DNA from 3 places in the Acinetobacter sp. LUNF3 genome. Region 3 is predicted to be linked to each of the others. Evidence: predicted binding sites of a transcription regulator. Region 3 holds the regulator's gene; each other region holds the start of a gene.
What was found. Region 3 encodes PhoB, which activates phosphate uptake and scavenging genes when phosphate is short. Its sites were predicted from a motif close to TGTCATNAANCTGTCATAA; they were not measured.
Positions count from the first base shown of each region.

Region 1: MN200_RS10950 (NAD(+) kinase) is a predicted target of PhoB. The motif match lies at 2,673-2,691, and genes of this name have one in related genera.
Region 2: MN200_RS05175 (inorganic phosphate transporter) is a predicted target of PhoB. The motif match lies at 3,187-3,205, and genes of this name have one in related genera.

Region 1 covers NZ_CP093968.1:2,248,678-2,254,247, forward strand. Annotated here, with positions in the region: gene MN200_RS10940 (glycosyl transferase family protein) at 1-744, shown strand, start outside; partial or broken gene MN200_RS16685 (hypothetical protein) at 773-1,195, opposite strand; gene MN200_RS10945 (DUF1315 family protein) at 1,400-1,666, opposite strand; gene MN200_RS10950 (NAD(+) kinase) at 1,670-2,608, opposite strand; gene mrcB (penicillin-binding protein 1B) at 2,762-5,158, shown strand; gene MN200_RS10960 (tetratricopeptide repeat protein) at 5,180-5,570, shown strand, end outside.
Region 2 covers NZ_CP093968.1:1,060,386-1,065,955, forward strand. Annotated here, with positions in the region: gene metH (methionine synthase) at 1-2,824, opposite strand, end outside; gene MN200_RS05175 (inorganic phosphate transporter) at 3,252-4,871, shown strand; gene MN200_RS05180 (hypothetical protein) at 4,959-5,570, opposite strand, start outside.
Region 3 covers NZ_CP093968.1:3,202,596-3,208,165, reverse strand. Annotated here, with positions in the region: gene pncB (nicotinate phosphoribosyltransferase) at 1-16, shown strand, start outside; gene MN200_RS15675 (sulfurtransferase) at 180-1,028, shown strand; gene asd (archaetidylserine decarboxylase) at 1,025-1,876, shown strand; gene phoR (phosphate regulon sensor histidine kinase PhoR) at 1,975-3,333, opposite strand; gene phoB (phosphate regulon transcriptional regulator PhoB) at 3,343-4,053, opposite strand; gene MN200_RS15655 (TetR family transcriptional regulator) at 4,268-4,966, opposite strand; gene MN200_RS15650 (SDR family NAD(P)-dependent oxidoreductase) at 5,170-5,570, shown strand, end outside.

The DNA.
Region 1 (5,570 bases), 950 kb from region 3:
ACGCCTTTAGAGGTCGATTTAGACTGGTCTTCTTATGCAGGCAAGCGTAAACACTATCCATGGTTTCTCTTAGCGGTACTGACTTTAGCTAAAGCAGGTTATAAGATCGTGATGCACGGTGCATCAGGTCATACCATTAACCGTATTTATACTGAACAGGTATTGGAATATCTCGATTTTAATATTTGCCAAACTCAAGCAGATGTGGAACAGGAATTATCGTCGCGTAATTTTGCATATTTACCGCTGCACGCCATCTCCCCAATTTTAAGTGACTTAATTTCCCTACGAAATGTTATGGGCCTTCGCTCACCCATTCATACCCTTGCGCGCCTGATCAATCCTTTTAATGCCAAAGCAACCCTGCAAGCTATTTTCCACCCTGCTTATCGTAGTTCGCATCAGCAAGCGGCATTTAAACTGGGCTATCAAAATAGTGCAGTCATTAAAGGTGAAGGCGGTGAATTTGAACGTAACCCAGATGCCAAAACACTGATCTGCGGCATTAAAAATGGTGAACTCTACGAACATGAGCTACCCAAACTGACCGACAACCGAAGCCCAATTGAAGAAGAGTTAGATTTGGCTGAGTTCAAAGCAGTTTGGCTGGGTGAAAAACAGCATGAGTATGGTGAAATGGCAGTGACTGAAACTATTGGCATTGCACTATATACCATGGGGGTCTGCGATACATATAACGATGCCATGCAACAGGCCAAGCAGCTTTGGCACACTCGTTTCTAAGCATAAAGGACAAACAAAAGCGTGAACGTTATTCGTCACGCTTTTCGATCCAGTAAAAGTCGGCCCAGTAAGGATAATGCTTTCCTGAAGAATGAATATTTCTGAGTATCAACTGATCATCAATATGGACCTCAATTTTTTGGGATTAATAAGTACCAGATAAATAAACATTTTTTATTGTCCAATGAGGTTTGAACAATAGAGTTGATGACTTTTTATCTTTTTTGATACTTAGCCTGCATGGGCGTTATAGATGTTTATCCCAATCAATAACATCGGATAACCATCATTTTTCATTGATGTGTATTGTGTGACGGCATTTTGAAAATTTTGACTCGGTAACACAGAAACATCTAATAAACATTCAATTTTTCTTGCATCAGTTGCTGTCTCAGCAAATATAGCTAAATTCTAAAAACACTAGCACATGGAAACATCTGTAAAACCTCATTTCCTATGGTTTTAGGTGTGATAATAAATTAAGTATTCAGCTATACATTGATCGAAATTGCAGTAATGAAGAATAAACTGAGTCGAGTGAGCTTTATTATTTTATAAGCATAAGGATTGAAAAAGTTTGAAGGTTATTCTTTTAAATTGAGTTGTTGAATCACCAAGCATCTCTTGCTAAGCGATTCAACGTCTTTTTAATCAATTAAATAAAGCGAATAGGTTTAAATTCTGGTTCAGGAACATGAGAATCACACTCCTCACCTTCCTCTTTGTGCCCTTTATCGATATAGCCAGTACGTTCTTTTTCAGGAGTATTCTGATGCTCCCAAGCAATAACGGCTTGCATACAAGTTTGACGTTGTTCAGCAGTCAACGCAACGCCATTTGGCCATTTACCAATTTCTACAGCTGTTTTTAAACGCTCAACAATATCAGCATCTAAAATAGAAAGCATCTGTTCAATATTCATGATTTAATCCTGTTGAAAAGAGTCAAAATCTTGGTTCCACCCAAGTTTAGTTCGGCATGACATATAAAAATCATAACCCGGTGGATGTAATAAATTCAGTTTAAAGGGGTGCTTACGAATATGTAAGCTGTCTCCCACATTGAGCGAAACACTGTGTTGACCATCGGCACTGACCATCGGCAAGACACGGTTTTCACGAATCAGAAGCTTAATTTCACTGTGTCCACCCACCACAATCGGGCGTGAAGACAAGGTATGCGGATGCATCGGTACCAAAGCAATCGCATCCATCCCCGGATGCACGATTGGGCCACCACCTGACAACGAATAGGCTGTTGAACCCGTAGGCGTCGATACAATCAAACCATCACTGTGTTGACGGTAGACATATTGACCATCGATATTCAGTTCGAAGTCAATCATATGCACCGACTTGCCCGAGTGTAGTACCACATCGTTTAGCGCAATCGCATCATAAATCGTCTCGCCCTTTGAGCGAATTTCCATTTCCAATAAGAAACGACGATCTAACTGAAACTCACCTTTTAAAACTTGATCGAGCTTAAAAATCACTTCAGTCGGCTTAATATCGGTTAAAAAACCCAAACGCCCTCGGTTTACACCCATTACAGGAGTATTGAATTTGACCAAGGCACGTGCAGCATGCAGAAGTGAGCCATCCCCGCCCACCACAATCACCAAATCGACCACTTCACCCAGAAGTGCACGACTCACCGTTTGTGTATTTTTATAAGGAACCAGTTCAGCGGTTTGCGCATCAAAAACGGGATGTAACCCTAAGCTGAGTAGATGATCATGAATAAGACATAAGGTTTCGACAACTGAAGACTTATCTGGACGTCCAATTAAGCCTATGTTTCGAAATGTTTTATGTGAAATTTGCACCTGCAACATCGCTCCGCTACGATTCCCGCCTATCATAACATTATTTATTTAAATTGATTCAAAAACTAAAGTGACTGCTGCTACACACGGAATTGTCTCTATATTTCAGTTTGTTCACAGTTTAATTATTGCAAATTAGCGAAAAGCTTCGCATGATTAGCACAATTTCTCAGGATCTTATTCGTATTTATGAAGTCAGAACGTGGCATAGGTTTAATTGCACTGATCTTCTGCATCTTAGTCATTGCAGCATTCTTGGTGTTTAGTATTTATTTAATAAGACTCGACTCCGTTGTACGTGACAAGTTTGAAGGCAAGCGCTGGGACATTCCTGCGAAGGTATTCGCACGCCCACTCGAAGTGTATACCAATGCCCCTGTCAATCAGGCTGACTTCACTCAAGAGTTAAAACTTTTGGGCTATAAGTCCTCGGAAAACTATACCAAATCAGGGAACTTTGTCAGTTCTGGCAATGAGCTATATGTACACACTCGTGGCTTTGACTTCGGTGATAGTGTAGAGCCTGAACAAGTGCTTAAAGTTACCTTTGCTAATGAGCAAGTGGCTGAAGTCAGTGCAACTAAACCCTCATCTACAGGGATTGCACGTTTAGAGCCGATGCTGATTGGCGGGATTTATCCGCAGCATAATGAAGACCGTGTCCTAATTAAACTCGACAAAGTCCCTAAGCCCTTAATTGAAGCTTTAATTGCAACAGAAGATCGTAATTTCTATAGTCACCACGGCGTTTCAATTCGTGGTACGGCACGTGCGATTGTGAGTAATGTCACGGGTGGAAAACGTCAAGGTGGTTCAACACTGACCCAACAGTTGGTGAAAAACTTCTATCTCACCCCTGAAAAAACCATTAAGCGTAAAGTCAATGAAGCATTTATGGCTTTATTGGTCGAGTTTCACTATGACAAAGATGAAATTTTAGAAGCCTATCTCAATGAAGTGAACCTCGGTCAAAATGGCAACTATTCTATTAATGGCTATGGTTTAGCTTCGCAGTTTTACTTCGGCATGCCTTTGCGTGAGCTAAATATTGCGCAACAAGCTTATTTGGTGGGTCTAGTACAAGGTCCAACCTTATATAACCCTTGGCGTAACCCAGAAGCTGCGAAAAAGCGCCGTAATATTGTTTTAAACAATATGTTGGTCATGGGCTATCTGACCCAAGAACAATATGAAACTGAAACAGCTCGCCCTTTAAATGTGATTGCCAAACCAACTCTCGGCCCTTCACGTTTCCCAGATTTCTTAGACATTGTACGCCGTCAGTTACGTACCGAATACCAAGAAGGTGATTTGACCAACCAAGGTCTACGCATCTTTACAACGCTCGATCCAATTGCCCAAACCAAAATTCAAGATGCGTTTAAATCGACTGTTAGTCGCTTAAGCCGTGGCTCAAGCCGTCTGAAAGAGCTGCAAGGTGCGGTATTGGTTGCGCATCCTGAAAATGGTGAATTGGTTGCAGCGGTTGGTTCAACCCAAGACTTTACGGGTTTTAACCGTGCACTCGATGCCAAACGTCAAGTCGGTTCACTACTTAAACCTGTGATTTACCTCAGTGCGATTCAATCGGGACGTTACAACTGGGCCAGCCCAATTGAAGATAGCAGTATTAGTATTCAATCCAATGGTAAAGCATGGACACCCAAGAACTATAGCGGTGGCGAACATGGCGTTGTGCCGATGGTACAGGCACTGTCTAATTCATATAACTTGTCAGCAGTTCGCCTTGGTCAAGAGTTTGGTTTATCGACGTTTAGTAACCACCTAAAACGTTTTGGTGTGACCAGTAATATTCCAACCTATCCATCCATTTTCTTGGGTGCGGTGGACATGTCTCCGATGGAAATGCTCAGCATTTATGGCAACTTTGCCACAGGCGGTTTTAAGTATCCGACTAAATCCATTCGTACTGTTGTCGATCAAAATGGTCGCTTGCTGACCCGTTATGGTTTAAATGTCCAACAAACCATTGACCCTGCTTCTGCCTATGTCCTGAACTATGGTCTACAACAAGTGATGACCTCAGGTACAGGTCGTTCAGCTTATAACACTCTACCAAACTCACTTCAGCTTGCAGGCAAATCTGGAACCACCAATGACACCCGTGACTCATGGTTTGCAGGTTACTCGGGCAATTATGTTTCTGTGGTTTGGCTAGGTTTAGATGACAATAAACAAACTGGCTTAACAGGTTCTTCAGGTGCGTTGCCAGTGTGGACAAGTGTAATGAGCCAGCTGCGTCAAAAACCAGTCAACTTACGCCAACCGGATGATGTGCAATGGCATTGGATTGATCGTGGCACGGGTTATCTTGCCGCTCAAGGTTGTGAGGGTGCAATGTATATTCCCCTGTTGCGAAACACCGTACCACGCAAAGCAACCACATGTGGCTTACCGCATTATCAAGTTGAACCCACTTACAATCCTGAAACAGATGGTTACCAAGCTACACCTGAACAAGGCGACAGCATAGACAACTATATTCGTGAAAGTGAATCGAACATGCAGCGAAACTTAGAAGATGAGACGCAAGTCATTTCGAGTGGTAGCTATCAACCTGAATAAATAGGACGGATTTAAATTTTGATGTGGTTTAAACGTTTAAGTATCTTAGCAACCATCGTGGCTGTGGCAGGCTGTCAAAGCCTCCCACAGCCAGCTGAAAAAAAGATACCTGAAAAGGCGACACAGTCGGATAAAGAGCAGAAAACACCTTCAGGGGTCAAAATTCATCCTTATGATCGCGAAGAAATTCAACGTCAGAAGATTGTGATTCCTGAGCAGAAAAGCAAACAACAGTTTGATGATGGGCGACAGCTTCCTGCTTTTAAAAGTCTGATGCAAAAAACACAAACGGCCTATCGCCAAGGCCAGTGGAGTCAAGCACAAAGCTACGCCATGCAAGCACAGCGTTTAGCACCACAGTCGAGTGAGACCTTTTTGTATTTGGCTTTAATTGCTAATCAACAAAAACAAC
Region 2 (5,570 bases), 1.2 Mb from region 3:
TTGCCAAAGGATAGTTGGTGATGACTTGCGTACCCAAAGCATTTGGCTTTGGTGGCACATAGTTGTCATCAATCTTAAAGCCATTTTCAACAGATTCCGCATAGCCTAGCTTCGCTGCTTTCGGTTGCTTGTTGGCTAAACGCTCACGGATTTTGGCATATTCAGCACGATGCTCGGCAATAAAGTTGCCACGCATTTCTTTAGACAGCAGGGTGGTTGCCACACCGACAGCACGTGAAGCATCAGCCACATAAATCACGGCATCATTTGAATATTGCGGATCAATTTTAACTGCAGTATGCGCTTTAGAAGTGGTCGCACCACCAATCAACAATGGAATGTTGAAGCCTTTGCGTTGCATTTCTTTGGCAACAAATACCATTTCATCTAAAGATGGGGTAATCAAACCCGATAAACCAATGATGTCACATTTCTCATCAATCGCGGTTTGTAGGATCTTCTCGGCAGGCACCATCACACCAAGGTCAACAATGTCGTAACCATTACAACCCAAGACCACGCCCACGATATTCTTACCAATATCATGTACATCGCCTTTTACCGTTGCCATTAACACACGACCTTTGGATTGTGCATTGCCTTTTTCAGCTTCAATGTACGGGTTCAGCCATGCCACGGCTTGTTTCATTACACGCGCAGATTTCACCACTTGTGGTAGAAACATTTTACCCGAACCGAATAAATCACCGACCACGTTCATACCATCCATCAATGCGCCTTCAATCACATCGAGTGGACGGTTGGCTTTTAAACGCGCTTCTTCAGTATCTTCATCAATATACGTAGTGATACCTTTAACTAAGGCATATTCAAGACGTTTTTCTACAGACTCATTGCGCCATTCAAGGTTTTCGGCTTCGCGTTGCGCGCCACTATGACCACGGAACTTTTCCGCGACTTCAAGCAGTTTTTCTGTAGCGTTTTGACCTGATTCACCTTGGTTTTGATTCAGAATAACGTCTTCAACCGCATCTTTTAGTTCTTTTGGAATATCATCATAAATTGCCATTTGACCAGCGTTCACGATGCCCATGGTCATGCCTTGTTTGATGGCATGATAAAGGAATACCGAGTGAATCGCTTCACGCACAGGCTCATTACCACGGAAAGAGAACGAAACGTTAGAGACACCGCCTGAAATCATGGCATGTGGTAAGTTCTGTTTAATCCAACCTGTGGCTTCAATAAAGTCTACGCCGTAGTTATTGTGTTCTTCGATACCTGTAGCAACCGCAAACACGTTCGGGTCAAAAATAATATCTTCAGCAGGGAAGCCAACATCATTGACCAAAACATCATAAGAACGTTTACAGATTTCACGTTTGCGTGCAGCAGTATCAGCCTGACCTGTTTCATCAAAGGCCATGACAATGATCGCAGCACCGTACTGACGGCATAAACGCGCTTTTTCGACAAACTCGTCATAACCTTCTTTTAAGGAAATCGAGTTGACGACTGGCTTACCTTGTACGCATTTCAAACCAGCTTCAATGATTTCCCATTTTGATGAGTCAATCATGATTGGCACACGAGAAATATCAGGCTCAGATGCAACCAGATTCAGGAAATGCACCATCGCATTTTGCGAATCGAGCATCCCTTCATCCATGTTAATGTCGATGATTTGTGCACCAGCTTCAACTTGTTGTTGTGCAACTTCTAAAGCTTCAGCAAACTTTTCTTCACGGATGAGACGTAGGAATTTTTTTGAGCCTGTGACGTTGGTACGTTCACCGACGTTCACGAATAGCGAATCATCATAAATGTTAAACGGTTCTAAACCACTTAAACGGCAGGCAGGTTTGGTTTCTGGCACCTGACGTGGCTGAATGTCTTTCACTGCATTGTAAATTGCACGGATATGATCAGGCGTTGTACCACAGCAACCACCGGTAATATTGATCAAACCACTTTCTGCAAATTCTTTAATGAAGGCTGCGGTTTGCTCTGGAGTTTCATCATACTCACCGAAGGCATTCGGCAAACCAGCGTTTGGATGTGCAGAGACAAAAGTATCAGCGACATCAGCAATGGTTTTTACATGTGGGCGCATCGCGTCTGCACCCAAGGCACAGTTAAAACCGATTGAGAGTAAATCACCATGACGTACTGAGTTCCAGAACGCTTCAGCAGTTTGGCCTGTTAAGGTACGACCTGAAGCATCGGTAATGGTGCCTGAAATCATCAACGGCAGTTCATGACCGATTTGTTTGAATACTTCTTTGACTGCAAAGATCGCGGCTTTACAGTTCAAGGTATCAAACACAGTTTCGATCAAAAGAATGTCTGCACCACCTTCAATCAAGGCGTGGGCAGCTTCAATATAATTTTCTTTTAATTCATCAAATGTAATATTACGGAATGCAGGGTCGTTAACATTCGGTGAAATCGAACAGGTACGTGAGGTAGGGCCAAGTACGCCTGCAACAAAACGCGGTTTCTCTGGGGTTGAATATTTGTCACATGCCGCACGTGCTAGACGAGCTGCTTCACGGTTAATCTCGGGAACAAGGTCTTCCATGTGATAGTCTGACATTGAAACACGTGTGCCGTTAAAGCTGTTGGTTTCAATAATGTCTGCACCTGCATCAAGGTAGGCTTCATGGATGCCTTGAATAATTTGCGGCTGAGTCAGTACCAATAGGTCATTGTTACCTTTGAGGTCAGAAGCCCAATCTACAAAGCGTTCGCCACGATAATCTTCTTCTTCGAGCTTGTGACGCTGAATCATGGTACCCATCGCACCATCGATAATAAGGATGCGCTCGGCAAGAAGTGCTTTTAAGGTGGCAAGTGTAGACATTCAAAACTCACAAACAGGTTTTCAAAACGTGCAATATTTTAGCAGAAAAGCAGGTTGATTGATGCCTAATTCAAGTGGTATTGGCTATATGGCAAATAAAAAAGGCTGATTTAGCTTTAGTTTTCACGAAAGTGAAATATAGACCCGCTATGTTAATAGATCAGAATAAATAGAGATGAAAAAATATTGATTAGAGCAGATTGTTACAGACAGCACAGCCAAATGTAAGAAAATAATTCAGCGTAATCCGCACCGAAAAATTAAATTTTGAGCCGGCACAGTGCGTTCAAGGCCTATAGGTGATTTACTGCTGATCTAAAATAAGCCAATTATGAAAAAATTGGCTTCATGTGACACGCATTTGTCATATAATTGTCACAATTAAATTGAACAATAGGGGATATTGATATCCTCTTTAGCCGTCTGCATGAATTCTAATATTCCTCCCGTCCAAGATCAGGTGCACGTGACACAGGTCAAGTCGACGAATGTGCACGTACCTACACCGAAATTTTTTATGCCGGTGTTTTTAACGGTCATTATTTCAACGCTAATTTATATTGGCTTTCAGCTTTCTGCTGACTTATCGCATGTTCCTGCACTGAATCTTTACTCTTTAATCCTTTTAGCAACGGCATTGTTCATTGCTTTGGGTTTTGAGTTTGTAAATGGCTTTCACGATACTGCCAATGCGGTTGCAACGGTCATTTATACCAATGCACTGTCTGCGCCTGTTGCGGTGATGTGGGCAGGTTTCTGTAACTTTCTTGGGGTTATGGTCGCAAGTGGTGCAGTGGCTTACGGTATTATTGCGTTGCTGCCCGTTGAGTTGATTATGAATGTCAGCTCAGGCGCAGGTTTTGCCATGGTGTTTGCCATGTTGATTGCTGCGATTTTGTGGAATTTGGGTACATGGTTCTTGGGTATTCCAGCATCGAGTTCACACACTTTGATCGGTTCGATCTTGGGTGTGGGCATCATGAACTACTTGATGCATTCAGGCAGTGGTGCTTCAGGTGTTGATATGGATCAGGTGATTAAAGTCGGTAAAGCTTTACTGTTTTCACCCATGATCGGTTTTGCTTTTGCAGCAGTGTTATTCTTATTGGTGAAAAAAATCTTTAAGAAACAACTGGAACTGTTCCAACCACCTGAAGGCAACAAACCACCACCTCCACTGATTCGTGCCATTTTGATTTTTACTTGCACAGGTGTAAGTTTTGCTCACGGTTCAAATGATGGTCAAAAAGGTATGGGTCTAATCATGCTGATTTTGATTGGTATCGTGCCTTTGGCTTATTCTTTAAATAAGAATTTAGATTCACAGCATATTCAGTCATTTGCTCAACTTTCAGGTCAAACTGCGGCTGTGATTTATTCGAATCATAACGATATTGCAGATGAAAAAGCCCGTACGGTGATCACGCAATATATTCAAACGAAAGAAATGACCCCAGAAGTCGTACCTGCTTTAGCAAGTTTGACAGATCATTTGGGTGAGCGTGTTGGCCATTATGGAGATCTTAAAGATATTCCTGAAGCTGAAGTTTCTGCACTACGTAATGACATGTACTTAAGCACGACAGCATTCAAACGTTTGGATAAAGCGGATCAATTGCCAGCGATGTCGGAAGCGGGCAAAAAGACAGTAAAAGAATATCGTAGTAACCTTGATTCATTCTTACAGTACATCCCAACATGGGTGAAAGTGGCTGTAGCATTGGCTTTAGGTCTAGGTACGATGGTCGGTTGGAAGCGTATTGTCGTGACTGTAGGTGAGCGTATTGGTAAAAACCATATGACCTATGGCCAAGGCATGTCAGCAGAATTGGTGGCGATGACCACGATTGCAGCCGCTGATGGCTTTGGTATGCCCGTATCGACCACACACGTCTTGAACTCTGCGGTAGCAGGGACCATGGTGGCAAACAAGTCTGGTCTGAACTTTGCAACAGTAAGAACCATTCTTTCGGCTTGGATCTTTACCTTGCCAGCAACGATCTGTTTATCTGGTGGTTTGTTCTGGTTGTTTCTACAGTTCGTTTAATCAGATGTGTAAAAACCAATGATAAAAAACGCTACCTTATGTAGCGTTTTTTTAGCTCTGTATTTTATGAACGATGCTGTTCATATTTTACTTTTTGAACTTTGCCCAGACTTTGTCTAAAGGTAGTTTATCTGCGGCAAAGCCATAAAGTGCTGCAAAGGGCAGTGCAGTACGTGCTAAATAAGCTACACGCCATAAGCCACCGTGGTTTGCACCATGCATCATCAGCTCTAGAGGATGTTCAAGATTGACCTCTGGGTTAGCTACAGACTCAGGATTACGGAGATCATGGATCCATAAGGCCGCCATAATGGCATTGGTGGTTGCTGGCTTAAAGGCTTCTACATCAAACAAACTCGCCCCATTAAATGCGGCTTTGAGTAGTGGGTTTTTGGTGACAGAATGCGTGGTGGTTGATGGTGCAATATTGATGCTGACACGTTGACCTTCTGATCGAGCAAGCGTTGCACGCCACTGTTGAATACGCTTAGCCAATGCGTAGTTCGGTCCTTGCTCAATCACTAAACAGTCGGTGATGCCATAAGACTTCGTATTATCCGACTCGACGAGGTCATGTAGGTTTTTCTTAAAGAACAGTTGCCCACTGAGGGTTGAAATACTTTTACTGATCATCTGCTGAGTTTTAGAACGACCACTGAACTTTTGCTCAGATGCTGTAATGACTTCTTCTGGGACTGC
Region 3 (5,570 bases):
AGCAGAAGCCAATTAATCCAAAATATATACCATGCCAGAATCCGTTCTGGCATGGTTGTATTAAAAAATTGATGAATAGTGATATCTATAATTCTGCTAAAAGAATGCAAAAAATCAGAATAATTGTAAAAATGAGTTGTGCTAAGATCAAAGCATAATCTGAAAATATACGAAATAATATGACACATTCTGCCTTTGATTTTGGTTTGTTGATAGACGCAGAGCAGTTGGTTCCGCATTTAGGTAATGACAAATTACGCATCGTCGATTTAAGTCGAGCTTCAGTCTATGACCAATTGCATATTCCACATGCTTTACATTTAAAGCCAAAATTTTTGGTGCGCCAAGATGAACAAGCCACCGGCCTACTTCCTGATGTAGAAGGTTTACAAGAGCTGATTCGTTATTTGAATATTTCACCCGAGCATCATGTCGTGGTCTATGATGATGAAGGTGGCGCTTGGGCGGGGCGTTTGATTTGGAATTTACACTGCTTAGGTTTTGAAAATACCAGTCTGCTGAATGGTGGAATTCATGCATGGCTTGCAGCAGGACTTCCAACCACTTCTGAAGTGGAACAGTTTGAACCTGTCAGCGCCTTGGTACAGGTCGACCAAGCCAAAATACAGCAGTATCGAATTGAATATGCTGAGTTATTAGAGAAAGTTCAAAGCAGCCAAGTCCAACTCTGGGACTGCCGCACAGAAGACGAATATACCGGCCTGCGTCTTGCAGCGCGACGCGGCGGTCACATTCCAAATGCACTACATTTTGAATGGAGTACTGCCCTTAACCGTGAAAATCATTTAAGATTGCACCCTTTAGAACGCACGCAGCAACGCTTAGAACAATTGGGTTTTAACTTAAATGAACCTGTGGTGGTGTACTGTCAGTCACATCACCGTTCAGGACTGGCTTATATTTTAGGTCGTTTATTGGGTTGGAATATTCAGGCGTATGACGGTGCGTGGAGTGAATGGGGCAACCGCCTCGACAGTCCTATCATTACCGGAGAGATGCCGTCTTGAGCCTCACATCACGCTTAAAAAAACAAATTTTCATTCAAGCTCAACGTGTTGTACCCCAACATCAGTTATCACGTGTCGTGGGCAGAGTCGCAGCCAGCGAAAATCCGATTGTGAAAAATGCGGTCATCACTGCGTTTAAAGCGCAGTACGGCATTGATATGTCGATTGCTGAGCAGAGTAATGCACTGAAATTCAAGTCCTTTAATGAATTCTTTACCCGTGCATTAAAAGAGGGTGTGCGTGATATTGATACCGATGCGACCAGTATTGTATCGCCTGCGGACGGTGCGATTTCACAGTTGGGTCCCATTGTGGAAGGGGATATTTTCCAAGCCAAAGGGCAAAAATTCACCGTTGATAATTTAATTGCAGATCCGCAGTTGGCTGAACCGTTTAAAAATGGTCAGTTTGCAACGGTGTATTTATCGCCTAAAGATTATCACCGTGTGCATATGCCATTTGCAGGCACATTGACGGAAACCTTATATGTGCCGGGTGAATTGTTCTCGGTCAATCAAACCACTGCTGAAAACATTCCAGGCCTGTTTGCCCGCAATGAACGTATGGTTTGTTTATTTGATACGGAAATCGGCCGTATGGCCGTGGTTCTCGTTGGCGCCATGATTGTGGCGGGGATTGAAACTGTTGCGACAGGAAAAGTGAAGCCTACTGGCCGTTTAGAGCTAAATCAGCATGACTTGTTCTTGGACAAAGGTGCTGAACTCGGTCGTTTCTACCTAGGCTCAACCGCTGTGGTACTGTTTGAAAAAGACAAAATGACGTGGGATGCAGCCTTTAAAGCCAACTCGACTGTGGTGATGGGTGAAGCGATGGGACATACAGTTTAATCGTGTCAGCTCTAGGTCACCGTCCTTGTTAAACGGACGGTGAGAGACAAAAAAAGCACCGATATCGGTGCTTTTTTCATGCTTTTGAAGAAAGAGGCTTATTCAGGATTATAGGTGCGTTCTTTGGGGAAAATCACTTTAAAAATAGAGCCTTGATTTTCTTTGGATTCAATTTCTAAATGAGCTTGGTGTTGCATTAACACATGTTTCACAATTGCTAACCCTAAGCCTGTGCCACCCGTTTGTCGACTGCGCGCGCTGTCAACACGGTAGAAGCGTTCGGTTAAACGGGGCAAGTGCTTAGGATCAATACCGATACCAGTATCTTCCACGGTAAAATAAGCCTGTTCACCATTGTCATGCCAACCCATGGTCACCGTTCCGCCTTTCGGCGTGTATTTGATGGCATTGGTAATCAGGTTACTAAAAGCACTGGCTAATTCCATATCTGAACCGATTAAGTCGCAGTGACTGTCAATGTCGAGATTGAGCGTATGCCCATAATCAATATTATAGGCATGTGCATCGTCATAAAGTTGGTTCATTAAGCTAGGCATGTCAATGATTTGATTTTTAGCAATTTGCTTGTCATTTTCTAGGCGTGACAGTAAGAGCAAATCATTCACCAAGGCATTCATGCGTTTGGCCTGTGCTTGCATTTGGTCAAAGGCCCGCTTCCAACGTGGGTTGAGGTCTTCTTGGTCTGTAAAGGTTTCAATATAACCACTGAGTACCGTCAGTGGTGTACGTAGTTCATGTGAAATATTATCAACAAAGTCTTTACGCATTTGTTCGAGATTATGCATACGGGTCACGTCATAGGCGACCAGTAAGCGACTTTCTCCACCAAATCGGGTCATTTTGACTTGAACATAATGTTCATCAAAACTGGATGACTTCATTTTTAAGCCATCTGGTGCCGCATCAATATTATTGTAATAATCCACAAAACTCGGTTGGCGTAATAAAGTCAAAATATTACGGCCACGGTCATTTTGTTCGATGCCTAATAACCGTTCTGCGGCAGGGTTCCACCATTCAATTTGTTGCATGTCATCGATCAGCACCACGGCTTCTTGCAAAGCGACCAATGATGACTGCGCCCGATCAATCAACCCGACCATTTCCGCTTGTACAATCCGTTCTTGGCGCTGTGCCCGATAGACATTGAACAATAATGCTCCCCAAATGCCCCCAAGGTTGGGTGGAACTTCGTAGGGACGATTGGAAATCCAGTCATTGACCAAATACAAAGAGCGCATTTGCAGAATGAAAAAAACGGCAAAAGCAAAGGAGATACACGTCCAAAAATAACCGACGCCAAAGCCAATCAAGCTTGCAATCAGCAAGAAAAAGGCAAGGAGACGTAAGTCCTGTTTGGCAAAGCCCCATAAACTGCTGTATCGCGTTTTTTTATGCTCGCGCGCAAGTTCAGGGACCGGGTAGGGTTCATACATAAAACAAAATTAACCTAGGGCGATATCCGCACGTGTAGAGAATCGATAGCCTGTACCCCGAACTGTTTGCACAAAGCGATCCGCAGCATAAGGCTCAAGCACTTTACGTAAACGGCGAATATGCACGTCGATGGTACGGTCTTCAATATACACGTTTCCGCCCCAGACTTGGTCAAGAAGTTGTGCACGGGTGTAGGCACGTTCAGGATGAGTCATGAAGAAGGCCAGTAAACGATACTCAGTTGGCCCCATGTCGAGGAAATTATTGCCAAAGCTTACCCGTTGGCTGACAGGGTCTAAGATTAAGCCATTGGCATCAATTGATTTTTCACCACTGAGTGCGTTAGCGCGGCGTAAAACGGCTTTAATGCGTGAAACCAATTCACGGGTCGAAAACGGTTTGGTCATGTAGTCATCTGCACCAGCGTCCAGACCTTGTACTTTATGGTCTTCTTCACCACGTGCCGTGAGCATAATCACTGGAATTTCAGAGAGATTTTCATCGCGCTTGAGACGGCGACATAAGTCTACACCACTCACACCACCGGGCATCATCCAGTCGAGCAAGATCAAAGCAGGACGCTGATCCACAATCATTTGGTGGGCTTGTTTTGCATCTTCTGCTTGTAAGCATTGAAAGCCTGCCATATCCAACGAGGTGTGAATCATTTCTCGAATGGGAAGTTCATCATCGACGATTAAAATGTAGTCATCTTTCACAACGCAATATCCTATTGTAGGTAACGGCAGGCCGTTTTAATTTTATGACAGGCTTATTACAAAGATTAATTATGACAGTATCATTGCAAAAAACAGACGATTGATGAAATTTGCAAAAAAATGTGACAAAAAATCGTCATATTAGGATTCAAAATTAATGGAAGTTTAATCTAAATTGCATTCGGAAATGCCGATTGCATCCAACTGAAAAGCCTTAGACATCCAATTTTAACCGTGTATTCGGGTCTGAAAAGGTTTCTAGGAGTGAAATAAACACAATACGGCTGGAGGTTAACACTTCTTCAAAGGATTGTTTAAACCCACTGACCACCCAACGGATCGCAATTTGCGTAACATAGCCATTGAGGCCTGTGGCGACCAGCGAAATTTCTCGTTCGGAGCGGTTAATTTGCGGCATCATTAGCATCACAAAGGCTTGAATCATCCGGTCAAAACGGGTCATGGTTTCATGAATAGTGGCTTGGTTATGTAATTCTTGGACCAACATCGCATCGATATAAATAATACGCGCCATGCGGGGATTGTCTTTTAGTGTGGTGAGTAAAGCACGTAGTCCAGCATCAATCATTTTATGTGGATCAGATGAGGCTTGCATGATGGCTTGCATGACATTGTGCTGTAACTCATCGATCAGCTTTAAAAAAATGGTTTGAAACAGTTGCTCACTTTTTTTAAACGACTCATAAAAATAACGTTCAGTAAGTTTGGCTTCATTACAAATATCTTTCACCGTCACGGCAAAAAAGCCGTGAGTGCCGTAGGCTTCAATTCCTGCTTCAATCAGTTTTTCACGACGCAGCTGTTTACGCTCAGAAAGCGATAAGCCCTTGAATTGTCTTTCTTTGGTTTTATTGTTATCGCTGTTTTGTTGTACTGCTTCAGATGCCGTCATTAGATTTCATCGCCTTATTTGAAAGCCAAGGTTTTGCATAGTTTAGCAATAAACCACGACTCTACCTATGCGTAGGCTTTAATCTCTAGCTGGTTTTCATAGACTTTACACTTTTGGCTATTAAATTTATGACAATTGATATTGTCAATTATAAAAAAAGCATCTACAGTCGATGTACAAAGATAAAGGACAACCACAATCTCATGAAGAATTTTAAAAATAAAGTTGCGGCAATTACAGGTGCAGGATCGGGTATTGGCCAACAATTGGCACTTTTATTGGTCAAGGCGGGCTGTCATGTGTCATTGAGTGATGTCAATGAACAAGGGTTGGCGAAAACAGTTGAACTGCTACAAGGCACCAATGTACGTGTCACCACGAAAAAATTAGACGTCTCAGACCGTTTAGCAATGCAAACATGGGCTGAAGAAACCGTACAAAATCATGGTTCTGTGAATATGATTTTTAATAATGCTGGCGTTGCTTTGGGTTCAACCGTAGAAGGTGCATCCTATGAAGAGCTGGAATGGATCGTGGGGATTAATTTCTGGGGTGTGGTCTATGGCACCAAAGAGTTTTTGCCTTATATTAAAAAGACAGGCGA